Regions from separate parts of the Mesorhizobium sp. WSM4935 genome, predicted to be linked through region 4. Evidence: predicted binding sites of a transcription regulator. Region 4 holds the regulator's gene; each other region holds the start of a gene.
The links. The regulator PhoB, encoded in region 4, activates phosphate uptake and scavenging genes when phosphate is short. The targets are predictions, from matches to a motif close to TGTCATNNANCTGTCAT.
Positions count from the first base shown of each region.

Region 1: the regulator PhoB is predicted to act here: its motif matches at 3,264-3,280, upstream of ppk2 (polyphosphate kinase 2).
Region 2: the regulator PhoB is predicted to act here: its motif matches at 4,440-4,456, upstream of P9273_RS23610 (LTA synthase family protein).
Region 3: the regulator PhoB is predicted to act here: its motif matches at 5,822-5,838, upstream of P9273_RS17380 (alkaline phosphatase D family protein).

Region 1 is NZ_JARTVR010000010.1:71,501-79,431, reverse strand. It holds gene hemB (porphobilinogen synthase) at 1-767, shown strand, start outside; gene P9273_RS21710 (nucleotidyltransferase family protein) at 817-1,113, shown strand; gene P9273_RS21705 (HepT-like ribonuclease domain-containing protein) at 1,113-1,460, shown strand; gene P9273_RS21700 (dihydrofolate reductase family protein) at 1,559-2,203, shown strand; gene ppk2 (polyphosphate kinase 2) at 2,247-3,167, opposite strand; gene P9273_RS21690 (aldo/keto reductase) at 3,427-4,470, shown strand; gene P9273_RS21685 (glycosyl transferase family 90) at 4,467-5,438, opposite strand; gene P9273_RS21680 (GntR family transcriptional regulator) at 5,554-6,219, opposite strand; gene P9273_RS21675 (MFS transporter) at 6,335-7,582, shown strand; gene P9273_RS21670 (DUF423 domain-containing protein) at 7,621-7,931, shown strand, end outside.
Region 2 is NZ_JARTVR010000012.1:62,949-70,879, reverse strand. It holds gene mltG (endolytic transglycosylase MltG) at 1-502, opposite strand, end outside; gene fabF (beta-ketoacyl-ACP synthase II) at 659-1,921, opposite strand; gene P9273_RS23625 (acyl carrier protein) at 1,956-2,192, opposite strand; gene fabG (3-oxoacyl-[acyl-carrier-protein] reductase) at 2,414-3,151, opposite strand; gene fabD (ACP S-malonyltransferase) at 3,288-4,229, opposite strand; gene P9273_RS23610 (LTA synthase family protein) at 4,507-6,435, shown strand; gene P9273_RS23605 (oxidoreductase) at 6,664-7,479, opposite strand; gene fabF (beta-ketoacyl-ACP synthase II) at 7,524-7,931, opposite strand, start outside.
Region 3 is NZ_JARTVR010000006.1:264,820-272,750, forward strand. It holds gene P9273_RS17355 (BMP family protein) at 1-520, opposite strand, end outside; gene P9273_RS17360 (3-hydroxyacyl-CoA dehydrogenase NAD-binding domain-containing protein) at 852-2,924, opposite strand; gene P9273_RS17365 (hypothetical protein) at 3,027-3,617, opposite strand; gene P9273_RS17370 (TetR/AcrR family transcriptional regulator) at 3,662-4,270, opposite strand; partial or broken gene P9273_RS17375 (MFS transporter) at 4,349-5,631, shown strand; gene P9273_RS17380 (alkaline phosphatase D family protein) at 5,910-7,484, shown strand; gene P9273_RS17385 (hypothetical protein) at 7,703-7,931, opposite strand, start outside.
Region 4 is NZ_JARTVR010000015.1:113,745-121,675, forward strand. It holds gene P9273_RS26560 (ATP-binding cassette domain-containing protein) at 1-792, opposite strand, end outside; gene P9273_RS26565 (sugar ABC transporter permease) at 811-2,163, opposite strand; gene xylF (D-xylose ABC transporter substrate-binding protein) at 2,383-3,423, opposite strand; gene P9273_RS26575 (ROK family protein) at 3,792-5,036, shown strand; gene phoB (phosphate regulon transcriptional regulator PhoB) at 5,205-5,894, opposite strand; gene phoU (phosphate signaling complex protein PhoU) at 5,911-6,618, opposite strand; gene pstB (phosphate ABC transporter ATP-binding protein PstB) at 6,639-7,442, opposite strand; gene pstA (phosphate ABC transporter permease PstA) at 7,439-7,931, opposite strand, start outside.

The sequences.
Region 1 (7,931 bases), on a different contig from region 4:
TTCCGGCCATCGCCACATTCCCCAATGTCGAGCTTGCGCTGCGCGACCAGACCGGCTCGCACATCCTCGACCCGGACAACGTCATCAACCGCGCCACGCGCGCCATCAAGGACGCGGTGCCGGAGATCGGCATCATCACCGATGCCGCGCTCGACCCCTTCACCAGCCACGGCCATGACGGCATCCTGCGCGACGGCATCATCGTCAATGACGAGACGGTGGAGCAGGTCGCCGCCGCGGCCGTCATCCAGGCAGCGGCCGGCGCCGACATCATCGCGCCTTCGGACATGATGGACGGCCGCATCGGCGCCATCCGCGACGCGCTCGACGCCAACGGCTTCCAGGACGTGGCGATCATGTCCTATGCGACGAAGTTCGCTTCGGCATTCTACGGGCCCTACCGCGAGGCGGTCGGCACCGCCGGCCTGCTCAAGGGCGACAAGAAGACCTATTACATCGACCACGCCAATTCGGACGAGGCGGTGCGCGAGGCCGAGCAGGACCTCGCCGAAGGCGCCGACATGCTGATGGTGAAACCCGGCCTGCCCTATCTCGACATCATCCGCCGGCTGAAGGACGAGCTGCAGATGCCGACCTTCGCCTATCAGGTGTCGGGCGAATATTCCATGATCAAGGCAGCTAGCGCCAATGGCTGGATCGACGGCGAGAAGGCGATGCTGGAATCGCTGCTTTCGCTGAAGCGCGCCGGCTGCGACGGCGTGCTGACCTATTTCGCGCCCGTGGTGGCGCAGATGCTGAAGGGTTAGGTCCACTTCGCGATTTTGGAATTCTAGCGGGATTCGTTAGAATGCATCCATGAGCAGGAATGAAGTCATCGAACAGTTGCAGAAGAACGCAGATGCAATCAGGGGCATGGGCGCGATATCGCTTTATCTGTTCGGGTCGGCCGCCCGCGGCGATGCACGTTCGGACAGCGATCTTGATCTTTTCATAGACTATGATCCGGCGCGGCGTTTTTCCCTGATCGATCTCGTCTGCATCAAACAATTTCTGGAAGAGAAGATGTCGACCGAAATCGACATCACCACAAGGGATAGCCTTCACCCGATGCTGAGGGCGGATATCGAACGATCGGCCGTGCGCGTGTTTTAATGGCACCACGTCGGATCAAGCCGATCCTCGCAGAGATCATTGCGGCCCTGGATGGCATCGCCAACGCCACGGCTGACAAGACGCTGGAAGATTTCCGCCGCGATTGGCTGCTTCGCCACGGCGTCGAGCGGGGTATCGAGATCATTTCCGAGGCGACGAGGCACCTTCCAGACGACCTGACTGCTCTTGCTCCGGAAATCCCCTGGAAGCAGGTCCGGGGCATAGGTAACATTTTGCGTCATGAATATCACAAGACTTCCGACGCAATAGTCTGGACCGTCGTGACGGACAACTTGCCGGCGCTACGCGTTGCCATCGAACGCATTCTTGATGCCGCCGACCAATAGGTTCGCAAGTAGCCCGCCGGAAAATGCCGCTTGCATTATGCAATCAGTCAGGCTAGTCCATAACCGCTTGCGAATTGCAACTAGCTAAGGAGGCGGCCATGTCCAAGCTGCGTGTCAACGCTTTCACCTTGTCGCTCGACGGCTACGGCGCTGGCCCCGACCAGAGCCTCAATAACCCGCTCGGCGTGGGCGGCGAAAACCTGCACAAATGGATGATCAAAACCCGCTCGTTCCACCAGATGATCGGCAAGGAGGGCGGGACGACGGATACCGACGACGATTTTGCCGTGCGCAGCTTCGAGAATGTCGGCGCCTGGATCCTCGGCCGCAACATGTTCGCGCCGAGCCGCGGCGAATGGCCGGACGATAATTGGAAAGGCTGGTGGGGCGCCAACCCGCCCTATCACGTGCCAACCTTTATTCTGACGCATCACAAGCGCACGCCGATCGAGATGGAAGGCGGGACGACTTTTTACTTCGTCACCGACGGCATCCGTTCGGCGCTCGAGCAGGCGAAGGCGGCGGCCGACGGCAAGGATGTGCGGGTCGGTGGCGGTGTCTCGACCGTCCGTCAATATCTGCAAGAGAAGCTCATCGACGAAATGCACCTGGCGATCTCGCCTGTCCTGCTCGGCTCCGGTGAGCATCTGTTCGCCGGACTCGACATGCCGAAGCTGGGATATCGCTGCACCGGGCAGGTGGCGACCGCCGATGCGACACATGTGATGATCGGGCGGGCGTAGCGCCCTTTCCTACTCCAGTTGTTGTGGGAGAAGGAAAGCCGCCTCAATATTTCTGCGGCACGTAGAGCTCGCGCGGCAGCACCTGGCGCTCGTAGTCCGGGTTGAAGACACGCTCCGGCAGCGTGATCTCCTCATGCGGCACTTCCTCATACGGCATTTGCTGCAAGAGATGGTCGATGCAGTTCAGCCGTGCGCGCTTCTTGTCATTGCCCTCGACGATGAACCAGGGCGCTTCCGGAATGTTGGTGCGGGCGAAGGTCTCTTCCTTGGCCTTGGTGTATTGCTCCCAGCGCACGCGCGACTGCAGGTCCATGGGCGAGAGCTTCCACTGCTTCATCGGATCGTGGATGCGCATCAGGAAGCGCATCTGCTGCTCCTCGTCGGTGATCGAGAACCAGTATTTCACCAGCGTGATGCCGGAGCGGACCAGCATGCGCTCGAATTCCGGCACGTCGTGGAAGAACTCCTCGACCTGATCCGGCGTAGCAAAGCCCATCACGCGCTCGACGCCGGAGCGGTTGTACCAGGAGCGGTCGAACAGCACGATCTCGCCGCCTGCCGGCAGATGCGGCACGTAGCGCTGGAAATACCATTGCGATTTCTCGCGCTCGGTCGGCGCCGGCAACGCCACGACGCGGGCGATGCGCGGGTTGAGCCGCTGTGTGATGCGCTTGATGACGCCGCCCTTGCCGGCTGAGTCGCGGCCCTCGAAGACAACCACCAGTTTCTTCTTGTGGTAGGCGACCCATGACTGCAGCTTGATCAGTTCGGACTGCAGCCGGAGCAGCTCGCGGAAATAGGTCATCCGATCGATGGAAGGCGGATGCGACTTCTTGTAGATCTTGGCGATCTCGAGCGAGAGTGCCGGTTCGGAAATCTCCAGCTCATAATCCTCGTCGAGCGTATCCTCGAGTTCGGCTTCGAGCCAGTCCTTCGCCCCGGAATTTGTTTTGAGTTCGTTCATCGCGCAGCTCCTGCCTGCCAGCCACCTCGCCTCGGATGCGCCCCGGCCGCGAACCGCAAACGCAACTCCGTAAGCCGACTGAGATACAGAGGCGCAATGACGGTTTTATTGCAAGCGCCCGCCCGCGCGGATCGATGTAGCCGATATGTGATCGAACCGTATCGATAGCGGGGCGACAAGCGGCGGGAATTGTCCTACAAATCCCCTCGCCTCTTTCAGGGCGCCACCGCGCCTCTTCAAACAAAATCGCGAGGACGACATGGAATACCGCACGCTGGGCCGATCCGGCTTGAAAGTCTCGACATTGACGTTTGGCACCATGACCTTTGGCGGTACCGGCCCGTTCGCCGCCGTCGGCAGTTCCGACCTCGCGGAGGCCAGCCGCATCATCGACACCTGTATCGATGCCGGCATCAATCTCATCGACACGGCAAACGTCTATTCCAACGGATTGTCGGAAGAGATCATCGGCGAGGCGCTTGGCGGCAAGCGCAAGAACGACGTGCTGATCGCCTCCAAGGCGCGCATGCGCATCGGCACCGGCCCCAACGACGAAGGCCTGTCGCGCCATCATCTGATCCGCGAATGCGAAAAGAGCCTGAAGCGGCTGAGGACCGACGTCATCGACATCTACTTCGTCCATCAGTGGGATGGCCTCACGCCGGTCGAGGAGACGATCGCGGCGCTCGACACCTTGGTCAACCAGGGCAAAATCCGTTACATCGGCTGCTCCAACTGGTCGGGCTGGCAGGTGATGAAGGCGCTTGCCGTCAGCGACAGCCGCCATCAGGCCCGTTTCGTCACCCAGCAGATCCACTACACGCTGGAAGCCCGCGAGGCCGAATACGAACTGCTGCCGATTTCGGTCGACCAGGGCCTCGGCGTGCTGGTCTGGAGCCCGCTGGCCGGTGGCCTGCTCTCCGGCAAATACCACCGCGACAGCCCGACGGCGCGCCAGCTCGGCGGCTGGACGGAGCCGCCGATCCGCGACGAGGACCGTCTGTGGCGCATCGTCGACGTGCTCTCCGACATCGGCAAGGCACGGGGTGTCTCAGGAGCGCAGGTGGCGCTTGCCTGGCTGCTCGGCCGTCCGGCGGTAAGCTCGCTGGTGATCGGCGCCCGCAATGAGGCGCAGCTCAAGGACAACCTCGCCGCGGCCAGTCTGTCGCTCTCCGAGGAGGAACGGCAGCGCCTTGACGCGGTCAGCCGGCCGCCGGTGCTTTATCCCTACTGGCACCAGCAATTCACCGCCAGGGACCGGTTTGGCCCGGCCGATCAGGTGCTCGACCGCTCCCATGCCTAGCCGGCGATGAAGCACCAGACTTCCGGGTCGGGCTTTATCTGCCCGCTCAGCACGAAATATTTATAAAGGACGAGCAGCGAGATCGCCTGCTCGTCCTGCTCATTGCCGAATTTGCGGCAATAGGCGTTGGCGGCGGCGGTTATCCGTCCCGCCTCGGCGGGATGTTTTTCGAAATAGGCGACCTTGTCGACCAGGTCGGAGAAATCCGGCTGCAGCGGCACATAATGGACGTTGGGCTCGACCTGGGCTTCCGCAAACCAGGTTTCGTAGGTCGGTTCCGGCATCAGGCAGAGCGAATTGGAGCTCATGATCCATTTCAGGTTCGTCGCGACATCGTTGCCCTCCAGCGAGACGATGTAGCGATAGCGCCGCTGCTGCTCGATGTTCAGGAACGGCTTGCGGTATCCGTCGGGCGCATCGGCCCTGTGGGAACCCGCATCGCAAATCGGCAGGTCGGCGGCTTTTTCCACGAAGCGAGTGCGAAGCGGATTGTTGAGATGACCGCGCCAGACCACCATAGGCCGTTTGTCGGCGAAAGACAGGCTGTCGGGCGGCATGTAGAAGTGACGGAACTTGTTCAGCTTCATCAGCACGGCGTTCGCGTTGTAGTCGCCGATGGGCCGGTCCTTGACGATCCTAGGGAGTTCCGGAACGCCGACGACGTCGCCGAACTCGAAGTCGATCAGCAGACCGGGATCGAAATAGCGGGCGAATTCCTTGAGGTCGTAATAATACATGCTGGAAGAGGTCGGCAGCTTGCCGACGGCTATGGCGTCCGGACTGGGCACGAACGGCTGTTCCAGCTTGTTGTAGTAGTTCAGTCGCTCGCGAACCGTCTTGCCTGAAAGCCTCGCCTGCTCAAGCCGGCTGGCGAGGCGGTCGCGGAACAGCGATTGCGGTGCGCGGTCGCGCGCGAAATTGCGCGCGTAGTAGAACAGCTTTGCGGCGGTTCGGGAGAGTGTGGCCATGCGTCCGCGAGTTCAGCAAGATAATCAATGGTAGTCGGCCTTCATCCCCCTCGTCCCCTACAGCATTCTCTCGGCCATGTTGCAAGCCTGCTAATGCGAATGGCCACAAGGCAACTTAGGCCGCGACGACGGCGAACCCTCTGGCGCGCAAGCCGCGCCGGTCGTCATGCAAGGAGCTGACAAGCCGATCGCGACTGCCCGCGATGTGAGCCGAAAGCAGCCGCGCCGCTTCGTCGGCATCGCCGCTCCTGACGGCGGCGAGGACGGCGTGGTGCTCGGCCCAGGCGCGGCCGAGCGCCTTCTCGTCCCGCACCTCCAACCAACGCGCCCGCGACAGCCTGGTCATCGCGTCGCGCACGGCCCTGAGCAGGAACTCATTGCCGGACAGCCTTGCCAATTCGATGTGGAAATCCAGGCCGACGCGATGCCATTCTTCACGCGGCGTCTCGGCGTCGCAGGAATCGAGCATCGCCGCAATCACGTCGATCCCGCTGCGGTCTTCGAGCGCCGCCGTCAGGCGGACCGCAGCCACCTCGACCGCTTCACGGTAGACGGCGATCTGCCCAAGTTCGGCAAGATTGATCGGCGCCACCGTCCAGCCGCGGCCGTCGCGGCCGATCAACCCTTCCGTTTCCAGGCGCAGCAGCGCCGCCCGCACCGGGGTGCGAGAAGCGCCGAACCGGCTCTCGATCCAACGCTCGGTCAAACGTTCGCCCGGGCCGATCTCCAGCCCGAGGATCATCTCGCGAAGCTGCCTTTCGACATTCTGCATCTGCGACATTGTCGTTCCGCTCTTCAAAGCCGCATTGACAGCGGCAAGTGCCAGGGTCCATGACGGATACCGACTTGGTATCCCAAGTTGGTATTCGTAACAACCCAGCATTGGCATGCATGACATGGCGCCCAGCGAATCCGAACGAAGCGGCTTCAACATCCATTGGCGGCGCAACCTCGCCGTATGCTTCGCCGGGTCGTTCAGCACACTTGTCGCCATGACGCTGCTGCTTCCGTTCCTGCCGCTTTATGTCGAGCAGCTCGGCGCCGACGGCCACGCGGCGATCGCGCAGTGGTCGGGCATCGCTTATGGCGCGACCTTCTTCGCGGCCGCGCTGGTCGCGCCCTTGTGGGGGCGGCTTGGCGACCGCTACGGCCGCAAGCTGATGCTGGTGCGCGCTTCGTTCGGCATGGCGATCTGCATGTCGCTGACCGGCATGGTCCAGAGCGTGTGGCAGCTGGTGCTGCTCCGGCTGCTGATCGGTTTTGCCGGCGGCTATTCCTCGGGCTCGACGATCCTGGTGGCGATGCAAACGCCGAAGGAGCGTTCGGGCTGGGCGCTGGGCGTGCTGGCGGCGGGCATCACGGCGGGCTCGCTGGTCGGACCATTGCTCGGCGGCCTGCTGCCGCCGCTGATCGGCATTCGCGCGACCTTCCTGCTTTCCGGCGGCGTCATCTTCCTGGCTTTCCTGGCGACGACTTTCCTGATCAAGGAAAATCCGCCGGCGCTCAAGCCCGCCTCGACGGCGAAGCCGAAAAGCGGCTGGTCGCAGATCCCCGACAAGCGGCCGATCGTCGCCATGCTGGCCACCGGCATGCTACTCGCCTTCGCCACCATGTCGATCGAGCCGATCATCACCGTCTATGTGCAGCAGCTCGTTAAGGATCAGAGCAAGGTGACCATGGTCGCGGGCGTCGTCATGTCCGCGGCGGCGCTCGGCACCATCCTGTCCTCATCCTGGCTGGGGAAACTCGCCGACCGCATCGGCCACTGGAACGTTGTGGTCGGCGCGCTGGCGGTCTCGGCATTGCTGCTCATCCCGCAAGCCTTCGTCACCAATGGCTGGCAGTTGATCGGCCTGCGCTTCCTGATGGGTCTGGCGCTGGGCGGACTGTTGCCCTGCATCACCAGCGTCATCCGTCACAACATCCCCGACGGGATCGGCGGCAATGTGCTTGGCCTGGCGATCTCGGCGCAATATGTCGGCCAGGTCGCGGGACCGCTGTCCGGCGGCTTCGTCGGCGGGCATTTCGGCATGCGCTCGGTGTTTCTGGGCACAGCGGTGCTGATGGCGCTGGGTGCGGTGTACAACTGGATTGTCCAGTCGCGTCGGGCACGGCATATGCTGCTCGAGGCCGGTGAATCCTGATCGGCGCCTCCGCCCAACCGCAGCATGGAGCATCCAAGATGAGCCTTACCGGGCAAACGCCAGACAACGGGAGTCGCGTCCTTGTGCTGGCAGCCGGCCTCGTCGGCGCGGCCGGCGTGGCGCTGTCGGCGGCGGCCGCGCATCGCGGCGGCGCCTTCACCGGCACGGCGGCCAGTTTCCTGCTGATGCATGCGCCGGTACTTCTTGCCATCGGCCTGGCCGGCGGCAACCGCTGTCTCAGGATCGCCAGCCTCGTCCTGCTCGCGGGCCTGCTTCTGTTTTGCGGCGATTTGCTCACCCGCGACTTCCTCGCCTCGCGGCTGTTCCCGATGTCGGCGCCGATCGGCGG
Region 2 (7,931 bases), on a different contig from region 4:
CGACCGTCAGCCCTTCGGGAATGGTGAGCGAGTACATCACCGACTTGCCGCTCTTGAAAAGCTCCATGATGTCGCGCATCGAGGCACGCGGCTTGATAGCGTATTCGCCGGCCTTCAACGCCGATTCATTGCCGGTGGCGCGCACGCCGAGCCGGAAGATGCGGGCATCGCTGATCAGGTTTCGGCGCTCGAGCTGGTCGGCGATCTCCTGCACGCCGGTGTTCGGCTTGACCATGAAAGTGTCGCCATTGGCGGACGGACCGGGCTCGACGAAAGCCTGCATGCCGAAATAGAGCGCCGCACCCGAGGCGAGCACCACCAGGATCACCAAGGAGAGGAAGAAATTCAGGAACACGACGACCTGGCTGCGCGAGGCGCGCGAACGCTTCGACGGCGGCGGTGTGCCGGCTTCCGGGCGCAACGCCTCGGCCGCGGTCTTCGGCACGATCGGGCCCTTCGTGCCTTGCCGTCCGAATTCCCCGTCGCTCGGATTAGTGTTCATGACGCCCTGCCGTCTGATCTTGCAACGAATCCCCCGGCGAAAAGCTAGGGGCAAATTTGGCAAAAATGACGGCAGTTGGCGGACTGCCGATTGGTCTGTCTCTGAGCAAATCCGGAGGGGAAACCGCACGCTCCGGGGGGATGCTCCGGTTGCTACTCAGCCATTGTAACGCTGGAATACGAGCGAGGCGTTGGTGCCGCCGAAGCCGAAGGAGTTCGACAGCGCGACGTCGATCTGGCGCTGACGCGGCTTGTTCGGCACGAGGTCGATCGCAGTCTCGCGTTCCGGATTGTCGAGATTGATGGTGGCGGGCGCGACGTTGTCGCGGATGGCGAGGATCGAGAAGATCGCTTCCGCGGCACCCGCGGCGCCCAGGAGATGGCCGATGGACGACTTTGTCGACGACATCGAAATCTTCGAGGCGGCATTGCCGACCAGCCGCTCGACCGCGCCGAGCTCGATCGTGTCGGCCATGGTCGAGGTGCCGTGGGCATTGATGTAATCGACATCGGCCGGCGAAAGCTTTGCCCGGTTCAGCGCCGCGGTCATGCAGCGGAAGGCGCCGTCGCCGTCCTCGGCGGGGGCGGTGATGTGGTAGGCGTCGCCGGTGAGTCCATAGCCGGTGACTTCCGCATAAATCTTGGCGCCGCGCGCCTTGGCGTGCTCGAGCTCTTCCAGGACGACGACGCCGGCGCCCTCGCCCATCACGAAGCCGTCGCGGTCGCGGTCATAGGGACGCGACGCTGTTTCGGGACTGTCGTTGCGTTCGGTTGAAAGCGCGCGACAAGCGGCAAAGCCGGCAATCGACAGCCGGGTGATCGGCGCTTCGGCGCCGCCCGCCACCATGACGTCGGCGTCGCCCCACATGATCAGCCGAGCGGCGTCGCCGATGGCATGCGCGCCGGTCGAGCAGGCGGTGACCACCGCATGGTTCGGGCCTTTCAGGCCGTGGCGGATGGAGACCTGGCCGGATACCAGGTTGATGATCTGTCCGGGGATGAAGAAGGGGCTGATGCGGCGCGGGCCGCGCTCCTTGAGGATCATCGCGTTTTCGGCGATGCCGTCGATGCCGCCGATGCCGGAGCCGATCAGCACGCCGGTGGCGCACTGGTCCTCATGCGTTTCGGGCTTCCAGCCGGAATCGGTCAGCGCCTCGTCGGCGGCCGCGATGCCGTAAAGGATGAAGTCGCCGATCTTGCGCAGTTCCTTCGGCTCGAGCACGGCCTCCGGATTGAAGGTGCCGTTCGAGCCGTCGCCACGCGGGATGATGTGGGCGATCTTGCAGGCAAGATCGTCCACCTCGAATTCGGTGACGCGGCGGCAGGCGCTGCGGCCGGAAAGCAATTCCCGCCAGCTGTGCTCGACACCCATGCCAAATGGCGAAAGCAGGCCAAGGCCCGTGACGACGACACGCCTCATCGCAGGTCCTCCCCGATAATGCCTGCGAAAGACCTCAGGCCGAGGCCTTGTCGATGTACTTTACGGCGTCGCCGACGGTCAGGATGGTCTCGGCGGCATCGTCCGGAATCTCGACGCCGAATTCTTCTTCGAACGCCATGACGAGTTCGACCGTGTCGAGGCTGTCCGCGCCCAGATCGTCGATGAAGCTCGCCTGTTCCGTCACCTTGTCGGCGTCGACACCGAGATGCTCGATGACGATCTTCTTGACGCGCTCTGCGGTGTCACTCATTTGGGGCAATCCTCGTCTTAAGTTGTCTACCTTCGTTAGCGGGCGGAATGCCGCTAATCAAGTTGAAAGATGGTCTTGCGGGCAACGCAACGCCACAGGACCGGTTTTTGCCCGAACCGCCGGGTTGCGGGCCGCATTACACGAAAAATGACGGGCGTCCAAGCCGAAATGGCTGTTTTCACAGGCGCCCGGCCCCGGCCTCGCCTTAGATCAGCACCCCGCTAGATCATCGCCATGCCGCCATTCACATGAATGGTCTGGCCGGTGACGTAAGCCGCCTCATTGGAAGCAAGATAGGCGACGGCGGACGCGACCTCGGCGCTGGTGCCCATGCGCCTTGTCGGGATGGCGGCCATGATCGTCTCTTTCTGCTTGTCGTTGAGCTTGTCTGTCATGGCCGATTCGATGAAGCCCGGGGCGACGCAGTTGACGGTGATGTTGCGGGTGGCGATCTCCTGCGCCAGCGATTTGGAGAAGCCGATCATGCCGGCCTTGGACGCGCAGTAATTGGTCTGGCCGGGATTGCCGGTGACACCGACCACCGAGGTGATGTTGATGATGCGGCCATGGCGGCGGCGCATCATCGGATGCGTCAGCTCGCGGGTCAGCCGGAACACGGCGGTCAGGTTGACCTCGATCACGGTGTCCCAGTCGGCGTCCGACATGCGCACGAACAGGCCGTCCTTGGTGATGCCGGCATTGTTGACCAGTATGTCGACGCCCTCGAGCTCCGCTTCCGCCTTCTGCCCGAGCGTCCTGACCGCGTCGCGGTCGGTCAAATCCGCCGGAAACAGCTTTACGCGGTCGCCCAATTCGCCCGCGAGGGCTTCCAGCTTCTCCACACGGGTACCGTGCAGGCCGACGATCGCGCCCTGGCTGTGCAGCACCCTGGCGATCGCTTCGCCGATGCCTCCCGATGCGCCGGTGACGAGCGCCTTGCGGCCGGTCAGTTCGAACATTTTTCCAACCTCATTTTCCAGACGGCTGCAAGCAGTCGCGTTTGCGTATACGTCATATCGTCCAAGTCACGCTAGATAAGCGTCGGAGATTAGCGAAGGCCTCCTTCGTGTCGTCATCCACGAGCGGAGCGGGGCCTCATCCCAACGCCGCCAGCGCCGCCTCGACTTCCGCCGCCGTGCCGATGGCGCCGGTGGCGGTGTCGCGGTTGATGCGGCGCGCCAGGCCCGACAGCACCTTACCGGCGCCGACCTCGTAAAGCGTCGACACGCCATTGGCGCCGAACCACTCCACTGTCTCGCGCCAGCGCACGCGGCCGGTCACTTGAGCGACCAGGCGGCGCGCGATCTCGTCCGGATCGCTTGTGGGCGTCACCGTCACGTTGGAGACGACCGGTACGGCCGGCGCGGATTTGGCCACACCAGCCAGCGCCTCCCGCATGATCTCGGCCGCCGGCGCCATCAGCGCCGAATGGAAGGGCGCTGACACCTGCAGCATCAACGCCCGCTTGGCGCCCTTTTCGGTGCACAGCTTGGCGGCCAGCTCGACCGCCGCCTTGGCGCCCGAAATCACCAGCTGGCCACCGCCATTGTCGTTGGCGACCTGGCAGACGGAGCCCTTGGCCGCTTCCGCGCATGCCGCTTCTACATCGGCATGATCGAGACCTATGATGGCGGCCATGGCGCCCTCGCCGGCAGGTACTGCCGCCTGCATGGCGTTGCCGCGGGTGCGAAGCAGCCGCGCCGCGTCGCCGACCGAAACGAAGCCGGCCGCGGCAAGCGCGGAATATTCACCGAGCGAATGACCGGCCACATAGGCCACCCTGCCCTTCAGCGAGAAGCCGCGCGCTTCGAGCGCCCGCATCGCCGCCAGGGACACCGCCATCAGCGCCGGCTGGGCGTTGGCGGTCAGCGTCAGCGTCTCTTCCGGCCCTTCCCAGATCAGCTTCGACAGTTTTTCGCCAAGCGCGGCGTCCACCTCCTCGAACACGCGGCGCGCTTCCGGGAAAGTATCGGCGAGGTCCTTGCCCATGCCGACGGCCTGGCTGCCCTGTCCCGGAAAGGTGAATGCGACGGCCATTGAAGTCTCTCCAGAGGCTGATTTTTCCCTGCCTCTGGCGCAAGGCGGGCGGCCAAGTCAAGCCCGCGGGCGCCGCTTCGACCCTCATTTCAGCCGGAAAAGGCAGCTGACTCCCTGTTCCGAAAGGCCTTTTGGCGATCACACCTGATGAAAACCGCTCACGTTTGGGTTGCTGGCTCTTCTTATTTCCGGCACAGGCGCTAGCTTTGCGTGACATTTCGATGACAGAAGCGTGACGGCGTGGAAGGCGTGTTGCGTGGGGCCTGGGGGAAACAGAGTGGCAAGGATCAGAAAAGGCGCGGCCAAGCCCGTGCCAGGTTTTTTGGAAGACGATCCGTCCACGGGCTATCTGCCCGGACGAACCTGGCCGACCGTACGTTACGGCCTGGCGACGCTTCTTGCCTCCGCCCTGCTGGTATTCGCGATCGAATGGATCGTGCGCGGCGATTTCTTCGGCACCGTCGATTTCTTCCTGCAGCCTTTCAAGCCGGGCTGGACCACCATCATCGTCTTCGCGCTGGTGCTGGTCGGGCTCGATGCCATACTGGGCCGCAGCCATCAAAGCCTGATGATCGTGGCGCCGCTAACGCTGGCGCTTGCCTTTGTCGGCCACCAGAAGTCGCATTATCTCGGCGACCCGCTCTATCCGACGGATTTCCTGTTTGCGCGCCAGATCGTGGCGCTGATGCCGCTTCTGGTGCGCGAGCGGCCGTGGACGGCCGTCATGCTCGCCGCGGCCATCATCGGCGGCCTGACGCTGCTCGTCTATTGCTGGCGGACCTGGCGCCGGCGTGTGCCGATCCTCAGCCGCAAGGGTCGCCTGGCGCGGTTGGCGCTTGCCGTACCGCTGCTCGCCTTCTTCGTCTCGATCATGGACTACGCCACCTTCTCGTGGACGCGCGACCGGCTGCAGATCATCCCGATCATGTGGGACCAGAAGGAGAACTACGCCTCCAACGGCTTTGCGCTGGCCTTCGCTATGAACGTACCGATGGCGCATGTCTCGGCGCCGCCCGGCTATTCGCAAAAGGCGATGGCCGCGATCCAGCGGCCCGACGTCGCCGTTTCCGTGCCGGACGAGAAGCCGGATATCGTCGTGGTGATGAGCGAATCCTTCTGGGATCCGACGCAGCTGCCCGGCGTCAGCATCAAGCCCGATCCGATCCCGACAGTGCGCGCCTTGCGCTCGGGCTCGATGTTCTCGCCCGAATTCGGCGGCATGACCGCCAATATCGAATTCGAGGCGCTGACCGGCTTTTCCAACGCCTTCCTGCCGGCCGGCTCGATTCCCTACCAGCAATATGTGCGCACCCCGACGCCCTCGCTGGCGACCTTCCTGAAGAGCGAGGGCTACCGGGCGCGCGCCATCCATCCCGGCACCAACTGGTTCTGGAACCGGGGCGCCGTCTATGCCGATTTCGGCTTCAACGACTTCCGCTCGGAAGAGACGCTGCCGCCGATGGAGAAGCGCGGGCCGCTGGCTTCCGACGCGGCGATGACCGACGAGATCATCCGCGAGGCGGACGCCAGCGACGATCCGGTTTTCCTGTTCGCCGTCAGCCTGCAGAACCACGGCCCTTACGAGCCCTACCGCTACTCCAACCCGACGCATTCGGTTGACGCGCCGATCAGTTCCTGGGCGCGGGAATCGCTGCTTTCCTACGCCGAGGGCTCGGCCGACGCCGACCGCGGCCTGCAGCGGCTGATCGACTGGGCTAAGGCGCGCCAGCGGCCGACGGTCATCGCCTTCTTCGGCGATCATCTGCCCCCGCTCGGTCCCGTCTATGTCGAGACCGGATTCCTCAAGGACAATGTCGCGCCGCGCAAGGAACCGAGCGCCGACGCAGCGATCGAGCATCACGACACGCCGCTGATCATCTGGTCGAACCGGTCCGGCCCGGTGAAGAACCTGGGCTCGGTTAGCCCAGCCTTCCTGCCCTACCATATACTGACCACGGCCGGCATCACCCACCCCTACTACACCGGTTTCCTCGGCGCGCTGCGCGAGCATTACCGGGTGGTCGACCGCAACCTGCTCCTGTCGCCCGCGGGCGAAGCGACGCCGGACTGGGCGAGGCAGAAGCAGATCGATCCGAAGATCAACGATTTCCGCTTCATCCAGTTCGACATGATGTTCGGCAAGCGCCACTCGGCGCCGGACTTCTTCCCCGAGACGGTGAACAAGCTCGTTGCGCATACGAGTTGAGCGGGCGGTGGTTGAAGCCGCGTGTCGACGTCGCGCCGAATTGATCGAAAAGCGGCCATGGCGGCGGAATAGATATTTGGTCCGTAGCCGGGAATTGCAGCTTCGGAACGCGTATCCTCACAGATCGGACCTAAATCAGGCTCGATGTAGCAGTGACCGTCCAGTTGCCGGAGTCGATTTCGTCGTGTGCGACTTGCCGCCGGTCTCGGGATGCCTTTGATTTCGACTTCAGACCGGCAGGCCGAGTTGCTGTCGCAGGCTCTTGTCGAATGCGGATGCGGGCACGAAACGGCGCAGGAAGCTGACCTGGCGCGCCATCTTTCCCGCCGCGTAGCGCCGCTTCGGGTTCGGATCGGTGGCGGCCGCCAGAACGGTGTTGGCCACCACTTCAGGCGTATCGCCTTTTTCCATCGCCTTCCGCACGGCTATGGTCATGCCGGCGCGCGCCGCGTCATAAATATCGAGCAACTGGTCCGGCCTGGCGAGATTGTCTTCGAACGATGTGCGGGTATAGGCCGGCTCGACCAATGCGACGCGAATTCCGAACGGTCGCAATTCGTGGTCGAGCGATTCCGAATAGCCTTCAACGGCATGTTTGGTCGCCGAATAAAGCGCGAAATAGGGAGCCGGGATGAACCCCTGCACCGAGCTCAGATTCACGATCCTGCCCTTTCCTTGACGGCGCATCGTCGGCAGCACTGCATTGACCATCCGGATGACACCGAAGACGTTCACGTCGAACAGAGCCTGGGCCTGCTCAATCGAGGATTCCTCCGCGCCGCCGAGCAAGCCCATGCCGGCATTGTTGACGAGCAGGTCGATGCGCCCGGCGTCGGCCAGCACTTGGTCGACCAGCTTCGCCACGGACGCCTCGTCGGTCACGTCGCAAGTCAGCATGGTGATGCCGTCGGTTTTCTTGGAGACTGCGCGACGGCTGGTTCCGAACACGCGAAAGCCCGCCTTCTGCAGGGCCTTGGCTGTCACATAGCCGATACCCGAGGATGCCCCTGTGACGATGGCGACGCCAGGACTGGTCTTATTCATGGAGGTCACTTTCTTTGGGTTGGATTGGAAAGGCAGGAGATGCGCTAGTCACCAGCGGCTCGACCGTTCGTGCCGCGCCCGTCCCAGCGCCGGAACAGCGCGCTGGCGTTGACGCCTCCGAAGCCGAAGCCGTTGCAGATCGCATAATCCATCTCCATGGGTCGGGCCCGGTTCGCCACGAAGTCGATCCCGTCACCTGCCGGATCGGGGGCGCTGAGATTAAGGGTCGGCGGCGCCACCTGATCCCTGAGCGCCAGGATCGTGAAGATCGCGCCAAGCCCGCCGGCGGCGCCGAGCAGGTGTCCGGTCGCCGACTTCGTTCCGCTGACGGCGATCGAGAAATCCGTGCCGAAGACCGTCTTGATCGCCTCGATTTCTCCCAGATCGCCCACCGGCGTGGAGGTCGCGTGGGCGTTGAGATGGCGGATCTCGCGTGGTGAGATGCCGGCCTG
Region 3 (7,931 bases), on a different contig from region 4:
CCGGGATGCCCATTGCCGCGACGGCGCCGATCGTGCCGGACTTCGACATCTTGCCGGCGATCATCCCGGAGAGATAGGCGGGCTCGTGGATCCAGTTGTCGAAGACGCCGAAATTGGGTTCGGCCGGGCCGGCGCCAGAGCCGAACAGCCACGCCGTCTTCGGGAACTGCTTGGCCGTGCGGCGCGATTCGCGCTCGGCGGCGAAGGCGTCGCCCAGCACCAGCTGATAGCCCCCTTGAGCATATTCGCGCATCACGCGGCTGAAGTCGGCGGTCTGCACCTTTTCCGACCATTTGTATTCGATGCCCAGTTCCTTCTCGGCCTTCTGCAGGGCGACATGGATCTGGTTGTCCCACGGCTCCTCGATCGGCGTGGCGAAGATCGCCGCCACCTTCAGCTTCTTGTCGTTGGCGAAGGCCGCGCCAGGCAGCACGGTGGCCGCGAGGCCAAGCGCGCCGAGTTCCAGCACGTTGCGCCGCGACAGGCCGGCGCGTTGTGTTTTGCTATGTTGGTTTTCCATTGAAGTGCCCCTCTGTTCGGCAGCCGTGTCGAGCCGGCCGTTCCAAATGTCAGACGCCCAGAACTATGGAACGGCGCCTGAGATTTGTCCACATGGTCAAATTTGGTGGCGACGACGGATGGGCGATCCTTATCTTCGTCATTCTATGGCGGAGCAAGGAGCGAAGCGACGCGCGCAGACCACAGAATCCATGCCGTGACGTCCGAGAGCCGCGACGGTGCAGAACGAGCAGCGGCCACGCCGTCCCTTGTTTCGGACCGTGGCATTCCTTGTCTGATGGAACGGCATGGATTCCAGGGTCTCCGCTTCGCTTCGCCCTGGAATGACGAAATTACCGGGCGCCGGCACCCTCCCATGCCCTCGTCTCAGCAACCCGCCTCAACGCCGGCGCCGGCTCGAAGATCGGCCGTCCCGTTTGCCGGTGCCAATGCTCCAGCCGCTCGACGATCCTGGGCCCGCCCTCAAGCGCTGCCCAGAACATCGGCCCGCCCTTGCCGATCGGGAAGCCGTAGCCGTTGACCCAGACGACATCGATGTCGGACGCGCGCGCGGCGATGCCTTCCTCGAGGATCTTCGCGCCTTCGTTGACCAGGGGATAGAGCGTGCGCTCGATGATCTCGTCGGCGCCGACCTCGCGCTGCCCAATTCCAAGCTCCGCCGCCTTCGCCCGGATCAGCGCTTCGACTTCGGAATCCGTGACCGGCTCACGCGAGCCGCTCTCGTAACGGTACCAGCCGCGCCCGGTCTTCTGGCCGAAATGGCCCTGCTCGCACAGCGTATCGGCGATCACCGCCGTCTGGCCGCGCGCCTTGCGGTTGCGCCAGCCGATGTCGAGCCCGGCGAGGTCGCCCATCTGGAACGGTCCCATCGGCCAGCCGAAATCGACTAATGCCTTGTCCACCTGGCTCGGCGTCGCGCCTTCCAGCAGCAGGAACTCGTTTTCTGAACCTCGCGCGGCCAGCATGCGGTTGCCGACGAAGCCGTGGCAGACGCCGACGACGACCGCCACCTTGCCGATGCGCCGGGCGAGATCGGCGACCGTCGCCAGCACCTCGGGCGCGGTCCTTTCGGCACGCACGATCTCCAGCAGCTTCATGACGTTTGCCGGCGAAAAGAAATGCATGCCGAGCACGTCCTCTGGACGCGAGGTCGAGGCGGCTATTTCGTTCACGTCGAGATAGGAGGTGTTGGTGGCGAGGATGGCGCCGGGCTTGGCGATTGCATCGAGCTTGCCGAACACCTCCTTCTTCACCGTCATGTCCTCGAACACGGCCTCGACGATCAAATCGCAACCGGCGAGGTCGGCATAGTCGGTGCTGCCCTTGAACAGGCCGAGCCGCTGCTGCTTCGCCTCTTCCGTCAACGAGCCCCGGCTGACCGAGACGGCATAGTTCTTCTCGATGGTCGCCAGGCCGCGCCGCAGCGCCTCCTCGCTGGTCTCGAGCAAAGTCACCGGGAGGCTGCCATTGGCGAAGGCCATGGCGATGCCGCCGCCCATCGTGCCGGCGCCGATGATGCCGACGCGTTCGATCCGGCGCTTCTGCAGGTCCTTGCCGGGCACCTTCGCCGCCTCGCGCTCGGCGAAGAACAGGTGCCGCTGCGCGCGCGACTGGTCGCCGGAAACGAGTTTCTGGAAGAGTAGCCGCTCGGCGGCAAGCGCCTCGTCGAAAGGCAGGGTGATCGCGTTGCGCACGGCTTCGGCGCAGGCAAGCGGCGCTTCCAGCCCGCGGGCTTTTTTGGCCAGACCGGCGGCCTGGGCGTCGAAAGCGGCAAGATCGGTCTCGGCCAGCCGGTCATCGCGGTCACGCACCGGCACGAACGGGCCACCCCGATCAGCCATTTCGCGGGCGAAACGAATGGCCTCCGCCAATAGATTACTGTCAACAACCGCGTCGGCAAGACCGGCGGCTATGGCCTCACCGGCCGAAATGGGCGTGCCCGAGACGATCATGCCGAGCGCCTTCAGGGCGCCGACCAAGCGCGGCAAACGCACCGTGCCGCCGCCGCCCGGCAAAAGGCCTAGCTTCACTTCCGGCAGGCCGAGTTTTGCGCCGGCATCCGCGACGCGAAAATGGCAGCCGAGCGCCAGCTCCAGCCCGCCACCGAGCGCCGTGCCGTGGATGGCGGCGACGGTCGGCTTGGCGATGGTTTCTAGTAAAGCGACGATGGCGCGCAGTTCCGGCTGCTCGATCGGCTTGCCGAATTCGGTGATGTCGGCGCCGGCGACAAAGGTGCGCCCGGCGCAGACGATGACGATCGCTCTCGCGGCAGGGTCGTCCCGCAGCGCGGCGAGCGCGTCATAAAGCGGCTTGCGGACATGAAAGCTCAGCGCATTGACCGGCGGGTTGTCGATGGTGACCACCGCGACGCCATTCTCGTTTGCGACGCTGACTGAACTGGACAAGCGGAACCTCCCGAGACCGGCTGCAATCGCTGAAGGGTTTACTAAGCCCGCCGGCCAATGGGAACCCGATCCGGCCCTGGCCCAATGGTTGACCGGGAGCGGTCAGTTGTCCACGCGACCGAAGGGCGGAACGTCGCCGATCACTTCGCGCTTGTCCTTGCCGCAGGCGAAGGTTTTCGCCTTCTCGTCGGCAAGCTTGCGCGCCAGGTCGTTGGCCTGCGCGTTGCCGGTGGCTAAAACCAGGCCGATCGTGCAGCCTTGGTGCTCTTCCGGCTGCGCCACCTTGGCGACGACCAGCACCTCGATCGATTTCTTCTCGTCTTCCGGGTTGCTGACCGAGCGGCGATGGATGGCGGCGAACGGAATGGCGGCATCGCCATTGGTCTCGATGCGCCATTCCACCTTCGGGCCGGAGCCGTTGAAGGCGGTGAAGCTCTCCCAGACTGCGGTCATGTCGTCGGACGGAAAGCCATAATAGACGGATTCGCGTGCGTCGTCGTAGCCGATCAGCACCGGGTAGCCGCGATAGCCGGAGCAGACGAGACTCGCCCAGTCGCCGTCGCCTTCCGCGGCCTGCGCATAGGTCACGCAATCCTTCTTCCAGTCGAGATCGGTGTAGGCGCTGGAGATGTCGCCGGCCTGGGCCGCCTGGCAGAAACCGGCGAGGGCAAGCGGGATGACGAGAGCACGCATCGCTGGCAACTCCGTTCGGGTTGCCGGAAGCGTAGCTTCAATTGCTATTTCTTCAAGCTGGCTTCGATCAAGAGGTCGGCGTTGCGGGCAACCGCCGCCGCCGGGCCGCCCAGACCGAAAAGCTGGCCGCTGATATACGCGCCCTCGATGAGAAGCAGCAGGCCGTCGCCCAGCGTGTCGGAATCGGCGGCGCCCATCGCCGCCGCCATGGCGCGCAGGCGCCGGCGCAATTCTTGCTTGTTGTTTTCGCTCACCACCCGTGCGGGATGGCCGCGCTCGGGATATTCCACCGCAGCGTTGGTCATGCCGCAGCCGCGATAGTCGGGCTTTTGCGTGCGTTTGCCGACGCGGGTCAGGAAAGCGATGATCTGCGCGCGCGGATCGCCGGGATGCGAATCGACGGCCTCGTCGAAGCGTTCCCAGAATTCGCGGTCGTATTTGCGCAGATAGGAGGCGGCAAGCTCGTCCTTGGACGGGAAGCTGCGGTAGAGACTCGGCTTGGTGACGCCGGCGCGCTTGACGATCTCGTCGACGCCGATCGCCCGGATGCCCTCGCGATAAAAAAGGTCGCGCGCCACGTCCAGGATCTTGTCCGCCGCCTTGGGGGCGGGCGCGGCGCTCAACGACGCTTCAATTTTATTGTCCGATGACATGCAAACAACTCGCTTGACAATGTTACTGACCGGTACGTATGTATGGTGCTATCGCATTGCAACGTACCGGTCAGTAACATGATAGCCCAGTCCCGTCCGTTTGGCCAGCGCTACGCCTTCGTGGTGGTTGCCGTCATCTTTCTTTGTCTTTTGATGGCGGCAGGGCTTCGCTCGGCCCCCTCGGTGATGATGGTTCCGCTGGAGGAAAGCTTCGGCTGGCGGCGCGACGTGACCTCCTGGGCGGCCAGCATCGGCATCCTGCTCTATGGCCTCACCGGTCCGTTCGCCGCGGCGCTGATGGAACGCATCGGGCTGCGCCGCACGCTGCTCGGCGCGCTGGCGGTGATGTCAGGATCGACGGCGCTCAGCCTGTCGATGACGCAACCCTGGCATCTCTTCATCACCTGGGGCGTGTTTTCCGGCATCGGTTCGGGCGCGGTGGCGAGCGTGCTTGGCGCAACAATCGTCAACCGCTGGTTCAAGACCAATCGCGGCCTGATGATGGGCCTGATGTCGGCCTCCAGCGCCACCGGCATGCTGGTGTTCCTGCCGGTGATCGCCTCGCTGGCCCAAAGCGGCGGCTGGAAGCCGGTGGCGATCGCCGTGGCGCTTGCCACTGCCGCGCTGATCCCGCTTGTTCTGCTGCTCGTGCCGGAACGCCCTTCCTCGATCGGCCAGGTGCGCTACGGCGCCGATGCCGACGACGTTCCGCCGGTGTCGCCGGCATCGCAGGGCAATTTCCTGGCGCATACGCTGACCACGCTGCGCCGCGCCGCTGGCACACGGGTGTTCTGGTATCTGTTCGCGACCTTTTTCGTCTGCGGCTTCACCACCAACGGCCTCGTCGGCACCCATCTCATCGCCTTTTGCGGCGACATCGGCATCGGCGAGGTGCAGGCTGCCGGACTGTTGTCGATGATGGGCATTTTCGACCTGATCGGCACGACGCTGTCCGGCTGGCTCACCGACCGTTTCGACCCGCGTAAGCTGCTCGGCGTCTATTACGCCGTGCGCGGCCTGTCGTTGATCTACCTGCCTTATTCCGGCTTCTCTGCGACCAGCCTGATCATCTTCGCCGTGCTCTACGGGCTCGACTGGATCGCCACCGTGCCGCCGACGCTCAGACTCGCCAACGAGGCGTTCGGCGACCGCAGCGGGCCGATCGTGTTCGGCTGGATCGTCGCCGGCCACCAGGTGGGCGCGGCGGCGGCCGCCGCCTTCGGCGGCACGATGCGCGAGCTGCAGGGCAATTACGAACTGGCCTTCCTGATCGCCGGCATGACGGGCATCGCGGCGGCCTGTATCTCTCTGCTGATCAACACCGACAGCCGGCATTCGAGCCGGAGCCGCAGGCGGCTTAAGGCGTGTCGAGATTCGGGTGAGGCCGGCCTGCAAACGGCAGTCTCCTGCGCTTCCGGTGCTCACGTACTTTAAGTACGCTCCGCTGCGGTTCTCGGAGACCGCCGTTTTCGGCTCGTCCGACCCGAATCTCGACACGCCTTTTAGCGTCGCCTTCCCCTTCCCAAAGGGGAGAAGGGAAGAGCTGTTCACTGTTATCAAAACTTCATGGTTCCGATATGCGCCTGAAACATTGAGGCGAGAGCTTGGCGTTCCCGTTCAAAGCCATCCGGAGACCGCCATGAACAAGCTTTCCCTTACCCGCCGCGCTTTCGTCACTTCGGCCAGCGCCTTCGGCCTTGTCGGCGCCTCCGGACTGGCATTGCCCTACTATTCCCGCGCCAATCAGCGCCCGGCCTTCACGCACGGCGTGCAGTCCGGCGACGTTGACGCCACGTCGGGCATGGTCTGGACCCGCACCGATCGCCCGGCGCGCGTAATGTATGAAGTGTCGACCACCGAAAGCTTCGCCAATGCCACGCGACTGGCTGCACTCGATACGTCGCCCGCCAGCGACTACACGGCGAAGCGGCTGCTCACCGACCTCGCCTCCGACCAGGACATCTTCTACCGCATGACCGCCGCCGATCTTTCCGACATCAATGTCGTTTCCGAGCCGATCGTCGGCCGCTTCCGCACCGCGCCGTCGTCGAAGCGCGACGTGCGCTTCGCCTGGTCGGGCGACACTGCCGGCCAAGGCTGGGGCATCGACGAGACCGGCATGAAGACCTATTCGACCATCGCCAAGCACACGCCGGACTTCTTCCTGCATTCGGGCGACACGATCTATGCCGACGGCGCGCTGAAGGACGAGGTCGACCTGCCCGGCGGCGGCAAGTGGAAGAACGTCGTCATGATCGACGGCAAGCGCAAGGTCGCCGAGACGCTGGACGAGTATCGCGACCAGTGGAAGTACAACATGATGGACAAGCATGTGCTTGCCCTCTCCGCCATCTGCCCGACCTTCTACCAGTGGGACGACCACGAGGTGCTGAACAACTGGTCGGACTCGAAGGACCTGACCGCCGACAACCGCTACAAGGAGAAGTCGATCCATGTGCTGGCGGCCCGCGCGGCGCGCGCCTTCCATGAGATGACCACCATCCGCTACGAGCCGTCGGAGCCGGGCCGCGTCTACCGCAAGATCTCGCATGGGCCGCTGCTCGACGTGTTCTTCCTGGACATGCGCTCCTATCGCGGCCCCAACGGTGCTAATCTGGACGAAACACTGACGCCGAAGTCGCGCATGATCGGCGAGGAGCAGTCCAAATGGCTGAAGCGCGAGCTGGCCAATTCCAGGGCGACCTGGAAGATCATTGCCGCCGACATGCCGCTCAGCCTGGTCGTCTGGGACGACGCGGCGAAGAAGGTCGGTTTCGAGGCCGTCAGCAACAACGACAATGGCGCGCCGAAGGGCCGCGAGCTCGAATTCGCCGATGTGCTGCGCTTCATCAAGAATGCCGGCATCACCAACACGGTGTGGCTGACCGCCGATGTGCACTACACCGCGGCGCATTACTACAACCCCGACAAGGCGCAGTTCCAGGATTTCAACCCGTTCTGGGAATTCGTCTCCGGCCCGATCCATGCCGGCACGTTCGGCCCCAACGATCTCGACATGACGTTCGGGCCGGAGCTGAAATTCATCAAGGCGCCGACCGCCGAGCAGGGCCAGAACCTGCCGCCGTCGGCCGGGCTGCAGTTTTTCGGGCTGGTCGATATTTCCGGCGCCACGGAGCAGCTGACGGTGCGCTTGATGGATCGCGATGACAACGAGCTTTACAAGGTGACGCTCGACCCGGTGCGGTCGGCTTAGGCTGCGTTGTATTCAAGTGATGCTGGCCTGCGAACGATGGTTTCCTGCGCTTCCGGTGCTCACGTACTTAACGTACGCTCCGCTCCGGTTCTCGGAAGCCATCGTCCTCGGCTCGGCCTGACCTGAATCTCAACACACCCGAAGGCCCAGAGTTACAAGGTCTGCGCCGTGAGGCGAAAGCATCGCGGCGGCTCAGAAGTCAAAGGCGATGAAGGGCGTTAGTCCGGATAACAAGCCCGGGGAACGTTCGGCCAGACCGCGGTGTCGCAGTTGGCGTCCTTCTGCCGCTGCTTGAAGGCGGCGCTGACCGGGCCAGTGACGATCGGGTCGACGCCGTCAGGGGCGTCGGCGAACATCTGCTGCGCGGTCCTGGCGTCGGGCGGCTGGATGGAACTGCTCTCTCGCAGAGCCGTCGCCGACTGCGCAACGCCGGCCGCAAGCAGCACG
Region 4 (7,931 bases):
TATTTTCAGCGCTCCGGGACCAGGAATCGCGCCGGGCGGGCATTTGCCGAGGATGATCATGCCGAGCACCTCGTCCTGGGTGACATCGGTCGTGCGGGCGGTGCCGACCACCTGGCCGTTCTTCATCACGCAGACCCGGTCGGCGAGCTCGAACACGTCGTGGATGTCGTGGCTGATCAGGAAGATGCCGATGCCGTCGGCCTTGAGCTGCTTGACCAGCTCGCCGACTTGCGCCGTCTCCTGCGGGCCGAGCGCCGCCGTCGGCTCGTCCATGATCAGGATGCGGGCGTTGAACAGAATCGCGCGCGCTATCGCCACCGACTGCCGCTGTCCGCCCGACAGCTTGATGACCGGCTCCTTGAAACGCTGGAAGCGCGGATTGAGCCGGCCCATCACCTTGCGCGCCTCGGCTTCCATGGCCGCGTCGTCCAGCGTGCCCCAGCCGGTCATCAGCTCGCGGCCGAGAAAGAGGTTGGCGGCGGCATCGACATTATCGGCCAGCGCCAGCGTCTGGTAGATCGTCTCGATGCCGTATTTCTTGGCGTCGCGCGGGTTGGAGATCGAAGCCTCTTCGCCATTGATGAAGATCTGTCCGCCGTCGCGCTTATAGGCGCCGGACAGGATCTTGATCAGTGTCGACTTGCCGGCGCCATTGTGACCGAGCAGCGCCATCACTTCGCCGGGGAAAAGATTGACGGAGGCATCGTCGACGGCGCGGATGCCGCCGAAGGCGATCGAAATGTTGCGCATGTCGACTAGCGGAACGCCGGCGGGAGCGGTCTTGTCAGCCATGATCATCTTCCTCCCTGCTCAGACGCGCTTGCGATAGAGGGTGTCGAGCCACACCGCGACGACCAGCACGGCGCCCACGACGATGCTCTGCAGCGGCGAGTCCACGCCGAGCAGCACCATGCCGGACTGCAGCGACTGCATCAGAAGCGCGCCGAGCATGGCGCCGAGCACGGTGCCCGAACCGCCGGCGAGCGAAGTGCCGCCGATAACGGCCGCGGCGATGACCAGCAACTCGTCCAGCGTTCCAAGCGCATTGGTGGCCGAATTCTGCCTGGCCGACGAGATCGCCGCCGCGATCGTCGCCAGAACGCCCATGATCATGAACACCTTCATGGTGATCCAGCGCGTGTTGATGCCGGCGAGGTTGGCCGCTTCCGGATTGCCGCCGATGGCGAAGACATAGCGGCCGAAGCGCGTGCGCTTGGTGACGAAGGTCATGATCAGGCCGACTGCGACCGCCATCAGCACCGGAATGGCGATGCCATGCGCGATGAACAGCCCGCCTTCGGGGACGGTGATGTTGTTGGCGGCGGCGTAGCGGTTCACGATGCCGACCGGCCACGGATAGGAGTTGGCGAGCCACACCGCGCCCAGGATGATCGCGCAGGTGACCGTGGCAAGCAGCGTCTCGGCCCAGACCGGGCGCAGGGGGAAGCGGAAGCGCTTGCGCTGCACGCGGCCGTTGAAATGCATGAAGATGACAGCCAGGCAGGCGACGATGCCGACGACCCAGCTCCATTTGGCGCCGATCGAGCCCGCCGGGCCGCCGCCCATCAGCTGGAAGGTAGCGTCGAGCGGCGCAACGGTCTGGCCGCTGGTGACCCACCAGGCAGCGCCTCGCCATACCAGCAGTCCGCCTAGCGTGACGATGAAGGCCGGCACTTCGAGATAGGCAATGATGAAGCCCTGGAAGGCGCCGATGATGAGGCCGAGCGCCAGGCCGATCAGCAATGCCAGCACCCAGATCCACGGGTTGCCGAGCTCGAGCCCGACGAAGCGAACCAGGAAATGCGCCTGGGCAAAGCCCATCACCATGCCGATCACGCCTTCGGCCGATCCGACGGACAGGTCGATGTTGCGCATAACGATGACCAGAACCATGCCGGAGGCCATGATCGCCACGGCCGACGTCTGCACCGACAGGTTCCAGAGATTTCGCGGCGTGAGAAAGGTGCGGCTGTCGAAGTCGAGCGGATTGACGCCAAGCCGCAGGCTGGAGATCACATGCAGCCCGATCCAGATCAGGAGCAGCGCGCCGATCATGCCGAGCATGCGGGTGTCGAGCTCGGTCGCCTTCAGGAACCTGGCGACGGCGCCGAGTTCCGAGGCGCGCGCGGTGTCCGCCGGTTGCATGGACGTCGTGTCGGTCATGATTTCCTCCCGCCGGCTGGCGCGGATGCCTGGCAAGTCTAGAAGCTATCCGCCAGAGGCGGAAACACAAATCTTTTTAGAAAAGGCCGCGGCTTTAAAGCAATTCCGGGAAAGGCGCGTAAGCGGGTTCCGTCCGGGATTGCGGCAGCAAAGAGCTGGAGCGGTTCATTGAACCGCTCCAGCCTGCGGCGCAGGTATGTCGGTCGAAAGTCGGCAAACTCAGTTGCAGACGTTGACGCTGCCGGCGGCCACGCCCGCGCAGACTTCGTCCTTCTTGATCCAGCCGGCGTCGATGACGACGTTGAGATTGTCCTTGGTGATCGCGACCGGCGTCAGGAACAGCGACTTGACGGTGTTGCCGCCAGGCGTCGTGAAGTCCTTGGCGCCCGCGATGTCGCCCATTTTCTTGCCATCGGCGAGCTGCGAGGCGATCTCGGCGGCGTTCTTGCCGAGCTCGCGCGCGTCCTTCCACACCGACACTGTCTGCGTGCCGAGCGCGATGCGGTTGAGCGCCGCGTGGTCGCCGTCCTGGCCGGAGACCGGAACGGTGCCGGCCAACCCTTGAGCCGTCAGCGCAGCGACGACACCGCCGGCGGTGCCGTCATTGGCCGCCACGACCGCGTCGACCTTGTTGTCGTTGGCGGTCAGGAACTGCTCCATGTTCTTCTGCGCGTTGGCCGGCAGCCAGCCGTCGGTATAGGCCTCGCCGACATTCTTAATCTTGCCGCTGTCTATCGCGTCCTTCAGAACTTCCATGGAACCCGAGAACAGGAAGTCGGCGTTCGGATCGGCGCCCGAGCCCTTGATGAAGACGTAGTTGCCTTCGGGTTTCACCTTGAACACCTCGCGGGCCTGCATGCGGCCGACTTCCTTGTTGTCGAAGGTCAGGTAGAACACGTCCTTGTTCTCGATCAGGCGGTCGTAGCCGACGACCGGGATGCCTTCGTCGAGCGCCTTCTGCACCGCCGGGCCGATCGCCGAGGCATCCTGCGCCAGGATGATCAGCGCATTGGCGCCCTGCGAGATCAGGCTTTCGACATCGGTCAGTTGCTTGCCCGGATTGGACTGCGCGTCGGCCGAAATATACTTGTCGCCGGCGGCCTCGATGGCGGCCTTCATAGCCGCTTCGTCGGTCTTCCAGCGCTCTTCCTGGAAATTCGACCACGACACGCCGATCACCTTGTCCTTCGCCTCGGCGACCGACGCCAGCGTCAGCGACATGGCAACGCCCGCCAGGATGGCGGCTGCGAATTTCTTCATGATATCCTCCCTGCGCTCCGTATGGCGCGACCCAGACTGGCCCGAAGGCCGGCACAGAGGCTTTTTTTCGAGCCTCAAAAAAATAGTGGTCCAGTAAAACGACGCTGTCAACCGCGATCTTGATGGGTTTTGATGGGTTCAGGTATTTTTTTCGGCGTCCGCAATAAATAATGACATGGACCCGGGGTTCTGCCACAATCGACAAGCAATCCCAGGAAAAGTACGCAGTGGTTTTCCGCCCGGAATTGCGTCGGAACAAAAAGACAGACGGTTCGCCGTTTTCGGTAAATGGTGAACCGTGTAGCGTGTCAGCGACAGGCCATGGCATCATCACAAGGCCGCGGTGACTCGGGAGGACGTGCGAGACAATGTCGGTGGGAATCCGCCACGACGATTTGCGCCGGCGCAACCGCGCCATGGTGATTTCGGCGGTGCGCCGCGCCGGCCAGCCGTCGCGCACGGAGATTGCCGCCACCACCGGGCTTAGCCACTCAACCATTTCGGCGATCTCCGCCGACCTGATCCAGGAGGGCATTCTCAGCGAAAGCAAGGCCAGCGAGCCGACGGCGTTGAAACGCGGCCGGCCGCAGATCGGCTTGGCGCTGAATCCCGAAGCCGCTGCAGTGCTGACAGTAGTGCTGTCGCTGAACTTCCTGTCAGTCGCTGTGATCGACTATGCCGGCCAGGTGGTTGCCGAGGAGCAGCTGCGCCTGGACACGCTCGTCATGCCCCGCGACGAGCTGATCGGCGAATGCCTGGCGATCGTCCGGCGCCGGCTGCATGATCCCGACCTTGACGTCGGCAGCGTCGCCCGCATCGCCATGGGCATTCAGGGCATCACCGATACCCATTCACGCGCCATGCTGTGGTCGCCGATCACGCCGCTGACCGACATCCCCTTTGCCGACATCCTTGAGAAGGAATTCGGCATCCCCGCCACAACGGAGAACGACTGCAACATGATGGCGGTCGCCCTGCAATGGCGCGATCCTGAACGCTATCGCGACGACTTCATCGCCATCCTGCTCTCGCACGGTATCGGCATGGGTCTGGTGCTGAAGGGCGCGCTGTTCACCGGCACACATTCCTCGGGCGGCGAGTTCGGGCACATGATCCATCGGCCCGGCGGCGCGCTTTGCCGCTGCGGCCGGCGCGGTTGCGTCGAGGCCTATGCCGGCAATTACGCCATCTGGCGCAGCGCCATGGGCATAAGCGAGGATGCCGCGCCGACGGATGTCGGCGACGCCGACATGCGCGCGCTTGCCGCAAAGGCCCGGCAACAGGACGGCCCCGAGCGCGAGGCCTATCGCCGGGCCGGCGAGGCGCTGGGCTTCGGCCTCGGCAGCCTGTTCGCCCTGATCGACCCGGCGCCCGTCGCCATGGTGGGCGTCAGCGCGGCCGCCTTCGACCTGATCGAGCCCGCGCTGAGGAAGGCGATCGCACAGACCGCCGGCGGCCAGCATTCCGAATCGATCTCCTTCGACACCGAGCCGAACGAGCTGCCGCTGATCCGCGAAGGCTGCGCCATGCGCGCGCTGACCTTCGTCGACCAGGAGATTTTCGCGCCGGGAGGCCAGGCAAGAGCCGGCACCGTCGGGAAGAACGTGGCCTAAGTAGGACCGAAAAATGCGAGCGCTGGGATATCCTGAGATTCAGGTCAGGCCGAGTCGAGAATGGTGGATTCCGAGAACCGGAACGGAGCGTACTTTTGGGTACGTGAGTACCGGAAGCGCAGGAAGCCGCCATTCGCAGGCCGGCATCACCTGAATATCAGCATATCCCTAGTCCTCGCGGATCGCGTAGCCCGCCCCCCGAATGGTACGTATGACGTCCGGCATGCGGCCGTTGTTGACCGCCTTGCGCAGGCGCCCGACATGGACGTCCACGGTGCGCTCGTCGATATAGATCGTCTCGCCCCAGACATTGTCGAGCAGCTGGCTGCGCGAGAACACGCGGCCGGGATGCCGCATCATGAATTCGAGCAGCCGGAACTCGGTCGGGCCGAGCCTGATCTCGCTCTTCTTGCGGTAGACGCGGTGCGATTCGCGGTCGAGCACGATGTCGCCGACCTTGAGCACGCTGGACAGCACCTCCGGCTTGGCGCGGCGCAGCAGCGCCTTGACGCGCGCCATGAACTCCGGCGTCGAGAACGGCTTGACCAGATAGTCGTCGGCGCCGGTCGAAAGGCCGCGCACGCGGTCGCTTTCCTCGCCCCGCGCCGTCAGCATGATGATCGGCAGCCGCTCGGTTTCGGGCCGCATCCTGAGGCGACGGCAGAGCTCGATGCCGGAAACCGCCGGCACCATCCAGTCGAGCACGAGCAGGTCGGGAACGTTTTCCTGGAGGCGGATTTCGGCCTCGTCGCCGCGGGTCACCACTTCGACTTGGTAACCCTCGGATTCGAGGTTGTAGCGGAGCAGCACCCCCAGCGGCTCCTCGTCCTCCACCACCATGATGCGTGGCGCGATCATCGGGGTAACCTTTTCGTCAGGCCGCCGGCGCCGACATTGCGGTCTCGTCCTGCTTCGGACGATTGGCGGGCAATTGCGTGCCGGTCAGCACATAGTAGGCGTTCTCGGCGATGTTGGTCACATGATCGCCGATGCGCTCCAGATTCTTGGCGCAGAACAGAAGATGCGTGCAAGCGGTGATGTTGCGCGGATCCTCCATCATGTAGGTCAACAGCTCGCGGAAGACGGACGTGTATTTGACGTCGATGCGTTCGTCGTCGTTGCGAAGCTTGGCCAGCGCCGTAGCGTCGCCCACCGTATATTCCTGGATCACGCCCTGAACCTGGATCAGCACCATCTGCGCCATGGAATCGATCGAGTGGGTGAGGTCCCGCGGCGCGGCGCTGACGCCGACCGAGCCGACGCGCTTGGCGATGTTCTTGGCGAGATCGCCGATGCGCTCGAGGTCGCCCGCCATGCGGATCGAGCCGACCACGTTGCGAAGATCGTCCGCCATCGGCTGGCGCTTGGCGATCAACGTGATGGCACGGTCGTCGAGCTCGCGCTGCCTTGCGTCCATGATGGCGTCGTCGGAGACGACGCGCTGCGCCAGCGCATTGTCGCTTTCGAGCAGCGCTTTGGTCGAGGCGCCGACCATTGAGCCGGCAAGGTCGCCCATGTCGTTGATGAGCCGGCTGATCTGCCTCAGATCCTCGTCGAAGGCGGCGACGGTATGTTCGGCCATGATGATGTCCTCGTATGAGCTCAGCCGAAGCGGCCGGTGATATAGTCCTGCGTGCGCTTCTCGCGGGGCGAGGTGAAGATCTTCTCGGTCCGGTCGAACTCCACCAGCTCGCCCAGATACATGAACGCCGTCTGCCGTGACACGCGCGCCGCCTGCTGCATGTTGTGGGTGACGATGACGATCGTGTAGTCGGCCTGCAATTCGTCGATCAGTTCCTCGATCTTGGCCGTCGACAGCGGATCCAGCGCCGAGGCCGGCTCGTCGAGCAGGATGACCTCGGGCTTCACCGCCACGGTGCGGGCGATGCAGAGCCGCTGCTGCTGGCCGCCGGAGAGGCTCTGGCCGCTGGCATTGAGCTTGTCCTTGACTTCGCTCCAGAGCGCGGCGCGCTTCAGCGCCGACTCGACCCGGTTGTCCATCTCGGCCTTGCTGATCTTCTCATAGAGCCTGACGCCGAAGGCGATGTTCTCATAGATCGACATCGGGAACGGCGTCGGCTTCTGGAACACCATGCCGATTTTCGTGCGCAACAGGTTGAGGTCCTGCGAACGGTCGAGGATGTTCTTGCCGTCGAGCAGCACCTGGCCCTCGGCGCTCTGCTTCGGATAGAGCTCGTAGATGCGGTTCAAGACGCGCAGCAGCGTCGACTTCCCGCAGCCGGAAGGGCCGATGAAGGCCGTCACGCTGCGCTCGGGCAGGGACAGGTTGATGTCCTTCAGCGCCTTCGACTGGCCATAGTAGAAGTTGAGGTTCTTGACCTCGATCTTGGCCTTCTCGACGGTGGTGTCGGGTGCGTTCAGGTCGGTGGACAACATCGGTTTCATCTGTCCTCTCTGCGTCCGGTCAGGCTGCGGGCGAAGATGCTCAGCCCGAGAACCGTCAGGGTGATTATGAGTGCGCCCGTCCAGGCCAGCTGCTGCCATTCCTCGTAAGGGCTGAGAGCGAACTGGAAGATGGTCACCGGCAGGCTGGCCATCGGGGCATTGAGATTGCTCGACCAGAACTGGTTGTTGAGCGCGGTGAAAAGCAACGGCGCCGTCTCGCCCGAGATGCGGGCGATCGCCAAAAGGATGCCGGTGACGATGCCGGACAGCGCCGCGCGGTAGGCAACCGAGCGGATCACCACCCAGCGCGGCGCGCCGATGGCGGTGCCGGCCTCGCGCAGCGCGTTGGGCACGAGGTTCAACATGTCCTCGGTGGTGCGCACCACGACGGGGATCACCAGGATCGACAGCGCGACGGCGCCGGCGATCGCCGAGAAGTGCCCCATCGGCCGCACCATCAGCTCATAGACGAACAGGCCGACGATGATC